2 regions of the Streptomyces sp. NPDC003393 genome follow, and region 1 is predicted to be linked to the other one. Evidence: riboswitches for the same ligand, from Rfam matches in the RefSeq annotation. Region 1 holds a riboswitch; the other holds the start of a gene.

The links. Region 1 has a riboswitch for ZMP and ZTP ahead of ACWDUZ_RS02315 (glycine hydroxymethyltransferase). Riboswitches for the same ligand answer to the same signal wherever they lie in the genome.
Region 2: linked by a shared signal. The riboswitch ahead of ACWDUZ_RS00535 (bifunctional 5,10-methylenetetrahydrofolate dehydrogenase/5,10-methenyltetrahydrofolate cyclohydrolase) and the one ahead of ACWDUZ_RS02315 (glycine hydroxymethyltransferase) in region 1 are both predicted to bind ZMP and ZTP.

Annotation. Positions count from the first base shown of each region.
Region 1 covers NZ_JBSFRB010000002.1:64,747-73,047, reverse strand. The annotation lists gene trpS (tryptophan--tRNA ligase) at 1-690, opposite strand, end outside; gene ACWDUZ_RS02320 (hypothetical protein) at 851-1,495, shown strand; gene ACWDUZ_RS02315 (glycine hydroxymethyltransferase) at 1,528-2,973, opposite strand; ZMP/ZTP riboswitch at 3,015-3,127, opposite strand; gene ACWDUZ_RS02310 (glutathionylspermidine synthase family protein) at 3,197-4,381, opposite strand; gene ACWDUZ_RS02305 (hypothetical protein) at 4,389-4,730, opposite strand; gene ACWDUZ_RS02300 (hypothetical protein) at 4,869-5,798, shown strand; gene pdxR (MocR-like pyridoxine biosynthesis transcription factor PdxR) at 5,867-7,255, opposite strand; gene ACWDUZ_RS02290 (carboxymuconolactone decarboxylase family protein) at 7,302-7,826, shown strand; gene ACWDUZ_RS02285 (carboxymuconolactone decarboxylase family protein) at 7,823-8,299, shown strand; gene ACWDUZ_RS02280 (isocitrate lyase/PEP mutase family protein) at 8,296-8,301, shown strand, end outside.
Region 2 covers NZ_JBSFRB010000001.1:121,498-129,798, reverse strand. The annotation lists gene ACWDUZ_RS00555 (glucarate dehydratase family protein) at 1-305, shown strand, start outside; gene ACWDUZ_RS00550 (sodium:solute symporter family protein) at 382-1,896, shown strand; gene ACWDUZ_RS00545 (SGNH/GDSL hydrolase family protein) at 1,981-3,333, shown strand; gene ACWDUZ_RS00540 (glycosyltransferase) at 3,512-4,741, opposite strand; gene ACWDUZ_RS00535 (bifunctional 5,10-methylenetetrahydrofolate dehydrogenase/5,10-methenyltetrahydrofolate cyclohydrolase) at 4,834-5,682, opposite strand; ZMP/ZTP riboswitch at 5,704-5,787, opposite strand; gene ACWDUZ_RS00530 (hypothetical protein) at 6,428-6,730, shown strand; gene ACWDUZ_RS00525 (S-(hydroxymethyl)mycothiol dehydrogenase) at 6,828-7,913, shown strand; gene ACWDUZ_RS00520 (MBL fold metallo-hydrolase) at 7,913-8,301, shown strand, end outside.

The DNA of each region.
Region 1 (8,301 bases):
GTCGGTGACCGCGCTCCTGACCTTCTTCGCGGTGGCCTTCGGCTCGTCCAGCAGGTTGACCAGGCCCTTCGGGGTGGACGCCGACTTGCTCATCTTGATCGTCGGCTCCTGGAGGTCGTAGATCTTCGCCGTCTCCTTCAGGATGTACGCCGAGGGCACGGTGAAGGTCTCGCCGAAGCGTCCGTTGAAGCGCTCGGCCAGGTCGCGGGTGAGCTCGATGTGCTGCCGCTGGTCCTCGCCGACCGGCACCTCGTTGGCCTGGTAGAGCAGGATGTCGGCGACCTGGAGCACCGGGTAGGTGAACAGGCCGACGGAGGTGCGCTCGGCGCCGTGCCGGGCGGACTTGTCCTTGAACTGGGTCATCCGGGACGCCTCGCCGAAGCCGGTGAGGCAGTTCATGACCCAGGCGAGCTGGGCGTGCTCGGGGACGTGGCTCTGGACGAAGAGCGTGCACCGCTCCGGGTCGAGGCCGGCGGCCAGCAGCTGGGCGGCCGCGAGCCGGGTGTTGGCGCGCAGCTCGGCCGGGTCCTGGGGCACCGTGATCGCATGCAGGTCGACGACCATGTAGAACGCGTCGTGCGTCTCTTGCAGGGCCACCCACTGACGGACGGCGCCGAGGTAGTTCCCGAGGTGGAACGAGCCTGCGGTGGGCTGGATTCCGGAGAGCACGCGAGGTCGGTCTGTCGCCATGCTCATCATTCTCTCAGGTCCGGCGGCCCGATCCGGAACTGGCCGGAAACAGAGGGGCTCCGAACCGTCCCCGGAGGTGTAACAAGGGGCGGGTGACCTTGAGGGTGCGTCAGAGGGCGGGTGACCCCGGGGCGTGACGAGGGGCGGGTGAGGGGGCGCGATGCGGCGGCTGATCTGCGTGGCGGCGGCCACGGCGGCGGCGGTGCTGGCGGGCGGCGGAGGGGCCCGGGCGGCTCCCGAGGAACCGGACGTGGCCGTGGTCGTGACCGCCGGCGAGGGGCGCACCGAGTCCTGGCACTCCGGGGAGACGGAATTCGACCGGCTGCGGTGGCTGCTGGACCCGTCGTACACGGGCACGGAACGGGTGCCGGAGGCCTGGTCGCAGGGCCGGTATCCGCCGGTGCGGTTCACGGTGATGTGGGGACTGACCGGGGTCGGCGGCTGGCCCCAGACCGACCGGGCGCCCGGCGGTGACGTGGCGATGCTGCGCCAGGACCAGCTTTTCGTCGGCGAGGACGGCACCCCGTGGGTGCGCAGCGACCCGGCGCCCGACCTGCCGGACGACGACATCCGCTGGCACCGGGCGCCGCGGCGGGTCTACGACGAGCTGGCGGGCGCCGGCTTCCTCGGGCTCGACGGGACGCCGGCCGCCGCGCGCGAGGGCGGAGAGCGGGACGGTGTGTGGTGGGCGGCCGGCGGGCTCGCCGCCGGGGTCGCCGGGACGCTTCTGACCTGCCGCGCGGCGGCCCGGCGCAAGGCCGGGCCGCCGCGTGAGGAGCCGCGTCAGGAGCTGATCGACCTCTGAGCTCCCCGGGGGGCGGGACACCCCTGGCCGGGTCAGCCCAGGTCGATCTCCGGGTACAGCGGGAAGGCGGCCACCAGGTCGGTGGCGCGGTGGGAGATCTCGTCGGCGATCTTCGGGTCGAGGACGTGGGCGGCCTTGGAGGGGGCGCCGGACTTGGTGGTGCCGGGCTCGGTGCTGGTGAGGACGCGGTCGATCAGGCCGGCGACCTCGTCCATCTCCGCCGTTCCGAGGCCGCGGGTGGTGAGCGCGGGCGTGCCGATGCGGATGCCGGAGGTGTACCAGGCGCCGTTGGGGTCGGCCGGGATCGCGTTGCGGTTGGTGACGATGCCGGACTCGAGGAGGGCGGCCTCGGCCTGGCGGCCGGTGAGGCCGTAGGAGGTGGCGACGTCGATCAGGTTGAGGTGGTTGTCGGTGCCGCCGGTGACGAGGGTGGCGCCGCGGCGCATCAGGCCCTCGGCGAGGGCGCGGGAGTTGTCGACGATGCGCTGGGCGTAGTCCTGGAAGGCCGGCTGCCGGGCCTCGGCGAGGGCGACCGCCTTGGCGGCCATGACGTGCGGGAGGGGGCCGCCGAGGACCATGGGGCAGCCGCGGTCGACCTGGTCCTTGAGGGAGTCGTCGCACAGCACCATGCCGCCGCGCGGGCCGCGCAGGGACTTGTGCGTGGTGGTCGTGACGATCTGGGCGTGCGGGACCGGGTCGAAGTCGCCGGTGAGGACCTTGCCGGCGACCAGGCCCGCGAAGTGCGCCATGTCGACCATGAGCGTGGCGCCGACCTCGTCGGCGATCTCGCGCATGATCCGGAAGTTCACCAGACGGGGGTACGCCGAGTAGCCGGCGACGATGATCAGCGGCTTGAACTCGCGGGCCTGGGCACGCAGCGCGTCGTAGTCGATCAGGCCGGTGGCCGGGTCGGTGCCGTAGGAGCGCTGGTCGAACATCTTGCCGGAGATGTTGGGGCGGAAGCCGTGGGTGAGGTGACCGCCGGCGTCCAGGGACATGCCGAGCATGCGCTGGTTGCCGAAGGCCTGGCGCAGCTCGGCCCAGTCGGCCTCGGTCAGGTCGTTGACCTGGCGGGCGCCGACCTTCTCCAGGAAGGGGGCCTCTACGCGGTCGGCGAGGACGGCCCAGAAGGCGACCAGGTTGGCGTCGATGCCGGAGTGGGGCTGGACGTAGGCGTGGCGGGCGCCGAAGAGTTCGCGCGCGTGCTCGGCGGCCAGGGACTCGACGGTGTCGACGTTGCGGCAGCCGGCGTAGAAGCGGCGGCCGACGGTGCCCTCGGCGTACTTGTCGCTGAACCAGTTGCCCATCGCCAGGAGGGTGGCCGGGGAGGCGTAGTTCTCCGAGGCGATCAGCTTGAGCATCGCGCGCTGGTCGGCGACCTCCTGGCCGATGGCGTCGGCGACGCGCGGCTCGACGGCGCGGATCACGTCGAGGGCGGCGCGGAAGGCGGTGGACTCGTGGGAGAGGGGCGCAGACATCTCGGGGACCTCCGGGCGTGGCGTTCGGCGTTCGGCGTTCACGGTACGGCCCAGGCGCACGGCACACTCGCTGCTCGGGCCGCTCCCCGATGGTCGGTCCCATCTTTGGGCCCTGGCGTCACCAGGACCCGACGCGCCAGTCACGGCCCGCCCGTCAGCCTACCGGGTGACCTGCCCGAAGGCCCTGCCGCGTCCACCATGCGAGCCGCGTCGTGCGGGCCCGTCAGAGGATCACGTGCGGCAGGAACCGGGCGTACTCGTCGGTGACCAGCCCGGCCGACTCACGGATGCCGAGACCGGCGGACTCGTCCTCGACGACCCAGGCGCCGAGGACGACGTGGTTGCCGTCGAAGGCGGGCAGCGGGGCGAGCTCCTGATAGCAGCAGGGTTCGTCGCGCACGACGGGCTCGGTCCCCGGTTCGTGGACCGTCACTCCCTCGCCCTCGCGGCCGAGCAGCGGCTTGGCCACCCAGCCGGCGCCGTCGGCCAGCTCGCGGGGCCCGTCCAGGTACGCGGGAAGCAGGTTGGGGTGGCCCGGGTACAGCTCCCACAGGATCGCCAGCAGCGCCTTGTTGCTCAGCAGCATCTTCCAGGCCGGTTCGATCCACAAGGTGGAACCGGTCCCGCCGCCGTTGTCCAGGGTGTCCAGGACGTGGCCGCCGAAGCGGTCCGTGGTGAGCCACTCCCACGGGTACAGCTTGAAGATGCTGCGGATGAAACGGAGGCCGTTGTCGACGAACCGTCCGGAGAGCGGGTCCCAGCCGATCTCCTCCACGGAGATCCAGTCGGTGTCGAGGCCGGCCTGCTCGGCCGTCTCCTTCAGATAGGCGACCGTCATCAGGTCCTCGCCGAGTTCGTCGGCGGCGGAGTGCGCGAAGTGCAGCGGACTGCCCGGCGGGAGCAGGCCGGCCTGCTTCCTCCAGGCGGCGACGAGCCGTTCGTGCAGGGAGTTCCACTGGTCGGCGCCGGGGAACCGTTCCTCCATCCAGAACCACTGGGGCGAGGCGGCCTCGACCAGGGAGGTGGGGGTGTCCGCGTTGTACTCCAGGAGCTTGGCCGGGCCGGTGCCGTCGTAGCGCAGGTCGAAGCGGGCGTAGACGGAGGGGAGTTCGGCGCGCCGCCGCCAGGACTCGGCGACGGCGTGGGCGACTCGGGGGTCGGTGATGCCGAGGTCCGCGAAGCGCCCCGTGGTGACGATGTGGTCCGCGGCGGCCAGGCACATGCGGTGCAGTTCCTCGACGACCTCCTCCAGCGCCTCCACCTCGGGCAGGGAGAAGACGTAGTAGGCGCTCTCGTCCCAGTAGGGGCGCAGGGAGTCGTCGGGGTAGCGGGTGAGCGGGTAGATCAGGCCCTGCGCCTCGACGGTCCGCTGCCAGCCGGGGCGGGGCTCGACGGTGCGGCGTTCCATGCCCGGCTCAGCCGCCGGACTTGCCGTGGCCGCTGCCGAAGCCGCCGCGGTCGACGCCGCCGTGGCTGCCGGCGGACCCGCCGGAGCTCTTGCGGGGCTTGGTGAAGGAGCCGCCCTCGATCCAGCCGCTCTTCTTCTTGCCGCCGTAGTACCAGGCGCCGTCGACGGAGGTCGCGGACTTGCAGTTCTTGTCGGAGACGACCTTGTATCCCTGGGAGAAGGTGTAGCTGTCGCGGTCGACGCAGCGCTTGTCCGGGTCGGAGGAGCACGCGGTGAGCGCCGAGGCGAGCAGTCCCATCCCGCCCAGCACCACGGCGCCCGACCTGAGTTGCCGCCCGGTGTCCGCCATGTCCGTCTCCCCCTTGTCGTCGGCTGCCGGCGGGTGGCCGCCGGTTTCCGACGGACAGCCTAGAGATCAGGTGTGAGCGCCCGCCAAGGGGCCCCGCGACCGGCGCCGCTCGCCTACAGTCGGCCCGTGCTCTCGGGAATGGTGTGCGCGCTCGGCGCGGCGGTGTGTTTCGGCACGGCGACGGTGCTCCAGGCGGTCGCCGCCCGGGCGGCGGCCGAGCCGGGTGGCACGCGGGGCGGCGCGGCGGACGCGGCGCTGTTGCTGCGGGCGCTGCGGCAGTGGCGGTACGCGGCGGGTCTGGGCCTGGACGGACTCGGCTTCCTGTTGCAGATCGCCGCTCTGCGGTCGCTGCCGATCTACGCGGTGGGCGCGGCCCTGGCGTCCAGCCTGGCGGTGACGGCGGTGGCCGCGGCCCGGCTGCTGCGGGTGCGGCTGCGCGGGACGGAGTGGGCCGCGGTGGGCGTGGTCTGCGCCGGCCTGGCGATGCTGGGCCTGGCCTCGGGGACGGAGGGCGGCCGGGACGGTTCCACGGCACTGAGGTGGGCGATGCTCGCGGCGGCTGCGGCCGTGCTCGCCCTGGGCGCGGTGTCCGGCCGTCTCCCCCCGCGCGGCCGGGCCCTGCTGCTCGGCCTGGGCGCGGGCCTGGGCTTCGGTGTGGTCGAGGTGACGGTGCGGCTGATCGACTCGCCGCGCCCCGCGGCGCTGTTCGCCGACCCCGCGTCGTACGCCCTGGTCCTGGGCGGCGGCGCCGCGTTCCTGCTGCTCACCTCGGCGCTCCAGCGCGGCTCGGTGACGACGGCCACCGCCGGGATGGTGATCGGCGAGACGATCGGCCCGGCCGCGATCGGCGTGGTGTGGCTGGGCGACCGTACGCGGGAGGGCCTGGGATGGCCGGCGGTCCTGGGCTTCGCGGTGGCGGTGGCCGGAGCGCTGGCGCTGGCACGTTTCGGGGAGGCTCCGGTGACGCCGACGGCGGCCGACGGGACGGTCCCGGCGGGAGCGGCGCCGGGCGGCACACCGGCGCCGGGGGCGGCGGCGGACGCGGTGGCGCCTGTCGAGCGGCACTGAGCGGCGCGGCGCGCACGGCGGCCGGGGCCGCGCGGGCGTGGCCCGGGGCGCGGAGCCGTGGGCTGCCGTCAGGGCAGGACCCGGCACAGCGCGTCCAGGGCCGCCGCCCAGGCGTGGTCCGGTGGAGTGCCGTAGCCGACGACCAGGGCGTCCACGGGGGTGACGGCGGCCTGCTCGTGCCGGTAGCGGGACAGGCCGTGAAGGGCGAGCCCCTGCCAGGCCGCCGCCTGGACCACGGCCGGTTCGGTTCCGGGCGGCAGCCGCAACACGGCGTGCAGTCCGGCGGCGATACCGGTGGGACGGACGGCCGGGGCGTGGGCGGCGAGCGCCTCGACCAGTGCGTCGCGGCGGCGCCGGTAGCGCAGCCGGGCGGAGCGTACGTGCCGGTCGTAGGCGCCGGAGGCGATGAACTCCGCCAGAGTCAGTTGGTCGAGCACCCCGCAGGTGTCGGAGTACCCCTTCGCCGCCGCGGCCTCCTCGGCCAGGGAGGGCGGCAGCGCCATCCAGGCCAGGCGCAGTCCGGGGGCCAGGGCCTTGCTCGCCGTGCCCAGGTGGACCACGCGGTCGGGATCCAGGCCCTGGAGAGCGCCGATCGGCTGGCGGTCGTAGCGGAACTCGCCGTCGTAGTCGTCCTCCAGGACGACACCCCCGGTGCGCCGCGCCCAGTCCGTCACGGCCGCACGCCGGTCCGGATGCAGGGGTACGCCCAACGGGAACTGATGGGAGGGGGTCAGCATGACCGCGCCGACGTCCGTCAGCCCGGTGGTGACGGTGCCGCGTTCGTCCAGGGGCAGGGGCCGGGTGCGCAGGCCCGCCCGGGTCAGGACGTCCCAGTGCACGTTCAGGCCGTACGAGTCGACGGCGACCGTGTCCGCGCCGCGCGCCCGCAGCACCGCGCCGAGGATCCGCAGAGCGTGCGAGAAGCCCGAGCACACCAGGATGTGCCGCGGGTCGGTGCGTACGCCGCGCACCCGGGCCAGGTAGCCGGCGAGGGCGGTGCGCAGTTCGGGGCGGCCACGCGGGTCGCCGTAGCCGAGGGCGTCGTTCGGGGCCGCGGCCAGGGCGCGGCGGGCCGCTCTGAGCCACTGGGCACGCGGGAAGGAGGCCAGGTCGGGGATGCCGGGGCGCAGGTCGAGGGCGGGGCGGCCGGGTTCGCGGGGCGGGCGGGCCGCGTCGGCGCGCGGGGTGGCCACCAACCGGTCGGCGACCCGGGTGCCGGAGCCCTGGCGGGCGGTGAGCCAGCCCTCGGCGACCAGGTCGCCGTAGGCGTCGGCGACCGTGTTCCGCGCGATGCCCAGGTCGGCGGCGAGGGCGCGGGAGGAGGGCAGCCGGGTGCCGGGGGCCAGGCGGCCGGAGCGGACCGCCTCGCGCAGGGCGTCGGTCAGCCCTCGGCGCACGCGCGGTCCGGCCGGTTCCAGATGCAGGTCGACGCCCGGAATGGCCCAAGATCTCACCATGAAAATGGACCATACGCCTGGGCTGCTTCCGACCTAGGGTCGAAGCATGACCACGACGCGGAACACCCCTGAGACGACGCATGACACGGACGCCGAGTACGCGCCCGAGGAGGGCCCCCGGATGCGCTGGGCCGAGCACGCCCCCGAGGTCTACAAGGCGATGATCCGGCTGGACGCGGCCGCCGGGCGGGGTCTGGAGGCGCGGCTGCGCGAGCTGGTCAAGATCCGCGCCTCGCAGCTCAACCGGTGCGCGCTCTGCCTGGACATGCACAGCAAGGACGCCCTCGCGGCGGGCGAGAGCGTGGAGCGCATCATCCAGCTGGGCGCCTGGGAGGAGTCCCGGCACTTCTACACCGAGCGGGAGCTCGCCGCCCTGGAGCTGACCGACGCGGTCACGGTCCTCACCGACGGCTTCGTGCCGGACGAGGTGTACGACAAGGCCGCCCAGCACTTCGACGAGGAGGAACTCGCCCAGCTCATCGCCGCGATCGCGGTGATCAACGCCTGGAACCGGTTCGGCGTGACCACCCGCGGCGTGCCCGGCCACTACACGCCGGGGGAGCACAAGTGACGGCCCGGACCACCCGCCTGGACGACGCGGTGCGCGGCGCCCTGCGGTCGGTGGGCGCCGCCGCCAAACGGGGCCTGGCCGATCCTGCCCTGGCCGAGCTGGTGCAGGTGCGCGCCTCGCAGCTGAACCACTGCGCGTTCTGCCTCGACATGCATCTGGCCCTCGCCCGCGAGCACGGCGTCAGCGAGCGGCAGCTGGGTCTCCTGGACGCTTGGGAGGAGGCCGGAGACGTCTTCGCCGAACGGGAACGGGCGGCGCTGGCCCTGACCGAGGCGGTCACCGTCCTCACCGGGGGCACCTCCCGGGCCTCCGGCTCCGGGGGAGGCTTCGTGCCGGACGCGGTGTACGACAAGGCCGCCGAGCACTTCGACGAGCCCCACCTGGCCCATCTGATCGCGCTGATCGGCGCCATCAACACCTGGAACCGTCTGATGGTCAGCCGCCGGATCCCCGCCGGGAGCACCGAGTGGTGAGC
Region 2 (8,301 bases), on a different contig from region 1:
ACCTCGGCATCAGCCTGGCCGCGATGACCCACCTGGCCGCCGCCACGCAGAACCTCACCTACGCCTGCGACACGCACTGGCCGTGGAAGGACCCGGCGGAGGACGTGATCGCCCCCGGTGCGCTCGGCTTCCGCGACGGCTCGGTCGCCGTGCCGCGCGGCCCGGGCCTCGGCGTGGAGCTGGACCGCGACGCGCTGGCCCGGCTGCACGAGCAGTACCTGCGCTGCGGCCTGCGCAACCGGGACGACACCGGCTACATGCGCCGGCTGGACCCGACGTACGAGAAGAAGTCCCCGCGCTGGTGACACCGGGCGGCGCCGGTCCGCCGCCCGCTCCCCGAACGCCCCCACGTTCCCGACCCCGTGACAAGAAGGTCCTGGTATGCACTGGCTCGACTGGGCCGCCGTCTGCGGCTACTTCCTGGTGATGCTCCTCATCGGCGTGTGGTCGCACCGGCGTGTCAACGACGTCTCCGACTACTTCACCGGCGGCGGCAAGATGCCCTGGTGGCTGACCGGCATCTCGCACCACATGTCCGGCTACAGCGCCGCGGTGTTCGTCGCCTACGCGGCCGTCGCCTACAACTACGGCATCACCGTCTACGTCTGGGCGTTCCTGCCGCTCGCCCTCGGCACCGGCGTGGGCGCCTGGCTCTTCGCCCCCCGGTGGAACCGGCTGCAACGGCGTTTCAAGGTCGCCTCGCCGCTGGAGTACCTCGCCCGCCGCTACAACATCCCCGCCCAGCAGGCACTGGCCTGGAGCGGCGCCCTGCTCAAGGTGTTCGACGTCGCCGCCAAGTGGGCGTCGGTGGCCGTGCTCCTGAAGGTCTTCACCGGCATGTCGATGACCAACGGCATCCTGCTCACCGGCGTCGTCACCCTGCTGTACTGCACGGTCGGCGGGCTGTGGGCGGACGCCTTGACCGAGTTCGGCCAGTTCGTCATCCAGGGCGTGGCCGCGCTGTCGATGATGTGGGTGGTCCTCGACCGGCTGGGCGGTGTGTCGAGCCTCGGCACCCTGTGGCACCGGCTGCCGTCCGGGCACACCGACCCGCTCGTCGGCCCCTACACGGCCGGCTTCCTCACCGCGTACGTCGTCGTGAAGCTCTTCGAGTACAACGGCGGCATGTGGAACCTGGCCCAGCGCTACATGGCCACGGACTCCCCGCGCGCCGCCCGCCGCTCGGCGGGACTGTCGGCCGCCCTGTACCTGATCTGGCCGGCCGTGCTGCTGCTGCCCGCGGTCGCCGCGCCGGTCCTCATGCCGCACATCGCCGACCCGCAGCAGACGTACGCGCTGATGGCGCAGTCCTACCTGCCCATGGGCCTGGTGGGTCTCACCCTCGCCGGGATGTTCTCCCACACCATGGCCATGGCCTCCTCCGACGCCAACGCCATCTCGGCGGTCGTCACCCGTGACATCCTGCCCGCCCTCCTCCCCGGCTTCCGGGACGCGAGCACCGAGCGGGGGCTGCGGGTGGCGCGGGTGGTCACGGTGGTCTTCATCACCGTCTCCATGGTCGTGGCCATCGAGGCCGACCACTTCGGCGGCGTCCTCGGGATCATCGTCGGCATGGTCGCGGCCGTCATGGGCCCGATCTCCATCCCGATGCTGCTGGGCCTGCTGCCGGCGTTCCGCCGCTGCGGCTCCCGGGCGGCGCTGACCTCCTGGGCACTCGGCCTCGGCGGTTACTTCCTCGTCAAGTACGGCCTGGACGGGGCCTCGCAGACCACCGTGGTCGTCACCCCGCTGGTCACCTCGCTCGTCGTGTACATCGGCCTCGGCCTGCTGCTGCCGGAGCCGGACGCGGAGGCCGACGCCGTCGTCGCGGCCGTCTCCGGTCCGGAGCCCGGCCCCGAGGCCGCCGCCCTGAAGCCGGTGGCGGAGCAGGCCTGATGCGGCCCGGCTCCGGTCACCGACACGCGCCCACCGAGAACGGACAGCACAGACCGACCGAGAACAGATGGAGGTAATCCGCGGATGAAGAGATCCTCGCTGGTGAGCGTCGCCGTCGCCCTGGTCGTGGGCACGGCGGGTCTCACCACGCACACGGCGTCCGGTGCACGCGACGCCGCGCCTCGGCCCGCGCGGGCCGCCGCCGCGACGAGCGACGCCGGCGGCCACTGGGTGGACACCTGGGCGTCCATGCCCCAGCTGACCGAGCCCGGCAACATGCCGCCCGCGCCCTTCACCCAGGCCGACCGCGTGTTCGAACACGCGACGCTGCGCCAGACCGTGCACATCGGGGTGAGCGGGCAGCACCTGCGGCTGCGCTTCTCCAACGCGTTCGGCGGCACCGACCTGCCCGTCACCGGCGTCACCGTGGCACGCCCGGCCGACGGCAAGGCGGGCGTCGACACGATCGTGCCGGGCACCTCCCGGACGGTGACGTTCGTCGGGCACCGGGGCATCGACATCCCGATGGGCGCACAGGCGGTCAGCGACCCGCTGGACTTCGACGTGCGGGCCGGAACCGACCTCACCGTGACCCTCTACCTCGCCGACGGCCAGGCCTCCACCTCCCTCACCTCGCACCCCGGATCGCGCACCACGTCCTACATGCTGGCCGGCGAGCACCTGGACGACACGGCACTGCCCGGCGCCACCACCGCTGACCACTGGTACTTCCTCAGCGGCCTGGAGGTGTGGTCGAAGAACCCGACGTCCGCCACCGTCGTGCTCGGCGACTCGCTCAGCGACGGCCGCGGGTCAACGACCAACGGCAACGACCGCTGGCCGGACCAGCTCCAGGACCGGCTGCGGTCCGGCCCCGGCACGGCGGGCATCGCGGTCATCAACGAGGCGGCCGGCGGAAACCGGGTCCTCCACGACGGTCTGGGCCCCAATGCCCTGGCCCGCCTCGACCGCGACGTTCTCGCCCAGAGCGGCGTCGACCGGCTCATCGTCTTCGAGGGCGTCAACGACATCGGCACGGCCGACGCGACCGGGCCGGCGATGAAGCAGGTCACGGACGACCTCATCAATGCCTACCAGCAGATCGTCACCCGTGCCCACGCCCAGGGCATCCGCGTCTACGGTGCCACCCTCACCCCCTTCGGCGGCAACGGCTACGACGACCCGGCCGGCCTCCGCGAATCGGCCCGGCAGGCGGTCAACCGGTGGATCCGCACCAGTGGCCGGTTCGACGCCGTCATCGACTTCGACCGGGCGGCCCGTGACCCCCGAGACCCGCGCGCACTGCTGCCCGCCTACGACACCGGCGACCACCTCCACCTCGACCCGGCCGGGTACAAGGCCCTGGCCGACACGGTGCCGGTGCGCCTCTTCCAGCAGCGTCCGCAACCGGGGAACGGGGGTGTCGGCCCGGCCTGACGGGACCCGGCGCCGCACACGGCGTGACCAGGTGACCGCGTAGGACACTGCCGACGGCACCGCGACACACCCGCCGGCGACGGACGAGACGACCGGTCACGGACGAGACGGCCGGCGACGGTCGAAGGCGGCCCGTGACGGACGAAGGCGGCCCGCACCTTCGTCCGTCACGGGCCGGTCAGCCCGCCAGCCGGTCCACGGCGGCGAGTACCGGCGCGACGCCGTCCTCCTCGCGGATCCGGGCGCCCAGCGCCTGGGCCCGTCGCAGGTGGGCGGCGTCCCCGGTGGCCCGGGTGAGCGCGGCGGAGAGCGCGTCCGCGGTGAGCCCGCGCAGCGGGACGGCGCACGGGGCCACCCCGAGACGGATCAGGCGCTGCGCCCAGAACCCCTCGTCGAACTGGACCGGCAGCGGCACCGCGGGCACCCCGGCGCGCAGCCCGGCCGCCGTCGTGCCCGCCCCGGCGTGGTGCACCACGGCGGCCATGCGCGGGAACAGCGCCGAGTGCGGGACGTCGTCGACGGTCAGCATGTCGTCACCGGCCGCCGCCAGCCCGGCCCAGCCCCGCTGCACCACCCCGCGCAGTCCGGCCCGGCGCAGCGCGCGCACGATCGTTTCGCTGAGCCGGACGGGGTCGGGCACGGTGGCGCTGCCCAGCCCGACGAACACCGGGGGCGGCCCCGCCTCCAGGAACTCCCGCAGGTCGCCCGGGAGCCGGGCGTCACGGTCGTACGGCCACCAGTACCCGCCCACCTCCAGACCGGCCCGCCAGTCACGCGGCCGGGGCACCACCAGCGGGCTGAAGCCATGGTGCACGGGCAGCCGCAGCCCCGCGCGGATGCGGCGGGCGGTGCCGATGCGCGAGGCGGGCAGCCCCAGCCGCGCCCGCACGGCGGGCACGGCCGCCGAGAAGACCCGCTCCACGGCGAGGTTCACCCCGTGCCCGGCGAGGCGGTTCACCGGCGCGCCCCAGTGACCGCCGCCGAGCAGTGGAGGGGCGAACTCCCGGGTGGGCGACAGAGGTTGCAGATGGGCGCCCATGCAGGGCAGGCCCAGCGCCTCGGCGATGGCATGCCCGACCGGCCCCAGGGAGCCGGAGAGCAGCAGCACGTCGCTCTTCTCCGCCGCCGCGATCAGCTCGTCCGTCATCTGTGCCAGCGCCGCCCGCGCCAGGCCGACCGCCCGCAGCATCTTGCCCGCACCGGTCGCACTGCGGTGCAGGCTCCGTCCGCGCCGGGACCCGAGCTCGGCCCGTGGATCCACCGGCAGCGCGTGGAAGCCGAGTCCCGAGCCCGCGACCAGCGGCTCGAAGCGCCCGTGGGTGACCAGGGTGACGGCATGCCCCGCGCGGGCCAGGCCGTGCCCCAGTCCCGTGAAGGGGGCGACGTCTCCCCGGGAACCCGCCGTCATGATCGCTACGCGCACGACGGTCAGTATGGCCGCGCCGGAGCCGGCCGCCGGTGAACGACCCGGCGGATCCGGAGGCGTTCACTCCGCGCCGGTCACACGCCGAGCTGCCGGGCGGCCGCGTCCACCGTCTGCTCCAGGAGCGTGGCGATGGTCATGGGGCCGACACCACCGGGCACCGGCGTGATGAGCGAGGCCCGCTCCACGGCCGAGTCGAAGTCGACGTCGCCGACGTTGCCCTCGTTGTAGCCCGCGTCGATCACGACCGCGCCCGGCTTGATGTCCTGGCCGCGGACGAGCCGCGGCCGGCCCACGGCGGCGACCACGACGTCCGCCTCCCGGACCACGGAGGAGAGGTCACGCGTCCGCGAGTGGCAGTACGTCACCGTGGCGTCCCGGGCGAGCAGCAGCATGCCCACCGGCTTGCCGAGGATCGCGCTGCGCCCCACGACGACGGCCCGCTTGCCGGCCAGGTCGACGTCGTACGCGTCGAGCAGCCGCAGGATGCCGCCGGGCGTGCAGGAGACGAACCCCGGCAGGCCGAAGCTCATCGTGGCGAAGGAGGCGAAGGTGACACCGTCGACGTCCTTCTCGGGCGCGATCGCCTCGAACGCGGCCCGTTCGTCGATGTGGTCGCCGACCGGGTGCTGGAGCAGGATGCCGTGGACGGAGGGGTCCTGCGACAGGGAGCGCAGCGTGCCGACCAGTTCCTCGGTGGTGGTCTCGGCGGGCAGCGCCACACGGCGGGAGTCGATGCCGGCCTTGCGGCACCGGTTCTGCTTCATCCGGACATAGGTGACGGAGGCCGGGTCCTCGCCGACCAGCACCGTCGCCAGACAGGGTGCGGTGCCCGTGCGGTCGGTGAGGTCGGCGGCCTTGCGCGCGGTCTCCTCGACGATGCGTCGGGCGAGCGCGGTGCCGTCCATGAGCCGGGCCTGGGACATGGTCCACTCCTGAGCGTTCGACGGAATCACCCAGGCGCGCGGCTACGACTCGCGGGGGCCGCTCCCCGGTGGTGCTCCACCTCAGCGCCAGTCACGGCCCCGCCCCAGCCTAGCCGAACCCACCCGCCGGCCCGGCCGGACCCGCGGCCCGCGGGCGCGGGTCCGGGGCCGTACCGCGTGCAGGAGGGACCTCACCAGAGCGGCGGAGGCCAGCCGCTGCGCCGCGGAGGCGGCCCGCGAGGGCCGCAGCCGGGCCGAGTGCGACCCGCCCACTCCGGCGCGGGCCGAGAAACTCCATGTCAGCCGGGAGCTGACCTGGACCCGTGCGGCCTTCCTGCCTACGCGTCCCATGTCCTGATCACGATCCGACCGGTGATCCCGCCGTCGCGCGGCGCTCCGGTGCCGCGGGCCGGGCGTGCCGTGGTCGCCATGTGACCTCCCACGAAGCCGTGGCCCGGCGGGAGCGGGCCGTCACGGGCCTGTCCTTCGAGCGTCCCCCGTGTGCGCGGGCCGGGCAAGCCGACCGGCCCCGCGCACGCGGATGGTGCCGCCGGCACGCGGGGTCGGACGTGCGGCCGGTGTGCGGGGTCGGGCCTACGTCCGGTGCGCGCCGTGCCGGATCCAGGAGTTCGCGGTGAACGCCCCGTCCGTCCGCCGCGTTCTCGTCCCCGCCGCGTTCTCGCCCTGTCGGGTGAGCGAGGGTGCCAGGCCGTGTCCGGGTGGGGGCGGCCGCGTTGCTGAGGACATGATCTCCACCCGACGTATCGTCACCGTCGTCGCTCTCGCCGCCTCCGCCACGGGTCTCGCCGCGCTGCCGGCGAGCGCCGCCGACGCCGGGGTCCCGGTCGCCGGCAGGCTGGTGCCGCTCGACGCGGTCGACTCGCTCGCCCGCACCGGCCTCCCCGCCGAGCAGCGGAACGCGGTCCCCTCGGTCTCCGAGCAGCTCTCCTCCCTGAACCGCGCGCGCGACCTCGACCGACTGAACCAGCTCAGGCAGGTCACCGGTCTCGCCTCCCCGCTCTTCGGGCTGGTGCCCGGCATCCACTGATCACGCGGGCGCGGCGACCGGCGCGACCACGCCTGTACCGGGTGGCCGCCGGTAGGGTCGGAACCACGGACATCGGTCGACGGAAGGGACCACCACCATGGCCCAGGAAGTGCGCGGCGTGATCGCACCGGGGAAGGACGAGCCCGTACGGGTCGAGACGATCGTCGTGCCGGACCCCGGGCCCGGAGAGGCCGTCGTACGGGTCCAGGCCTGCGGCGTCTGCCACACCGACCTGCACTACAAGCAGGGCGGCATCACCGACGAGTTCCCCTTCCTGCTCGGGCATGAGGCCGCCGGGGTGGTGGAGTCGGTCGGCGAGGGGGTCACCGACGTCGCGCCCGGCGACTTCGTGATCCTCAACTGGCGTGCGGTGTGCGGGAAGTGCCGCGCGTGTCTGCGCGGACGCCCCTGGTACTGCTTCGACACCCACAACGCCCGGCAGAAGATGACCCTGACCGACGGCACCGAGCTCTCCCCGGCCCTCGGGATCGGTGCCTTCGCCGAGAAGACGCTGGTGGCCGCGGGCCAGTGCACCAAGGTCGACCCGTCCGTGTCTCCTGCCGTCGCCGGGCTGCTGGGCTGCGGTGTGATGGCCGGCATCGGCGCGGCGATCAACACCGGAGGGGTCGGCCGGGGCGACTCGGTCGCCGTGATCGGCTGCGGCGGGGTCGGCGACGCGGCCGTCGCCGGATCGTACCTGGCGGGCGCCGGGAAGATCATCGCGGTCGACATCGACGACCGCAAGCTCGAGACCGCCCGGACCATGGGCGCCACACACACCGTCAATTCCGCTGACACCGACCCCGTGGAGGCGATCCGCGAGCTCACCGGCGGCTTCGGCGCCGACGTCGTCATCGATGCCGTCGGCCGCCCGGAGACCTACCGGCAGGCCTTCTACGCTCGCGACCTGGCCGGCACGGTGGTGCTGGTCGGTGTGCCGACCCCGGAGATGAAGCTGGAGCTGCCGCTGCTGGACGTCTTCGGGCGCGGTGGGGCGCTGAAGTCCAGCTGGTACGGCGACTGCCTGCCGTCCCGGGACTTCCCGATGCTCATCGACCTGCACCTCCAGGGCCGCCTGCCGCTGGACAAGTTCGTCACCGAGACCATCCGGCTGGACGAGGTGGAGAAGGCGTTCGAGCGGATGCACGGCGGCGACGTGCTGCGTTCGGTGGTGGTGCTCTGATGGCCGCACGCATCGAACGCCTCGTCACCGCCGGGCAGTTCACGCTCGACGGCGGCACCTGGGACGTCGAGAACAACGTGTGGATCGTCGGCGACGACCACGAGGCGATCGTCATCGACGCCGCCCACGACGCCGAGGCCATCGCCGAGGCGGTCGGCGACCGCCGGCTGACCGCCATCGTGTGCACCCACGCGCACAACGACCACATCGACGCCGCACCCGCCCTCGCGGACCTCACCGGCGCGACGATCTGGCTGCACCCCGACGACCTGCCGCTGTGGAAGATGACCCACCGCGACCGGGACCCCGACGAGCACCTGTCGGACGGTCAGGTCCTCGAGGCGGCCGGGGCCGACCTCACCGTCCTGCACACCCCCGGCCATGCCCC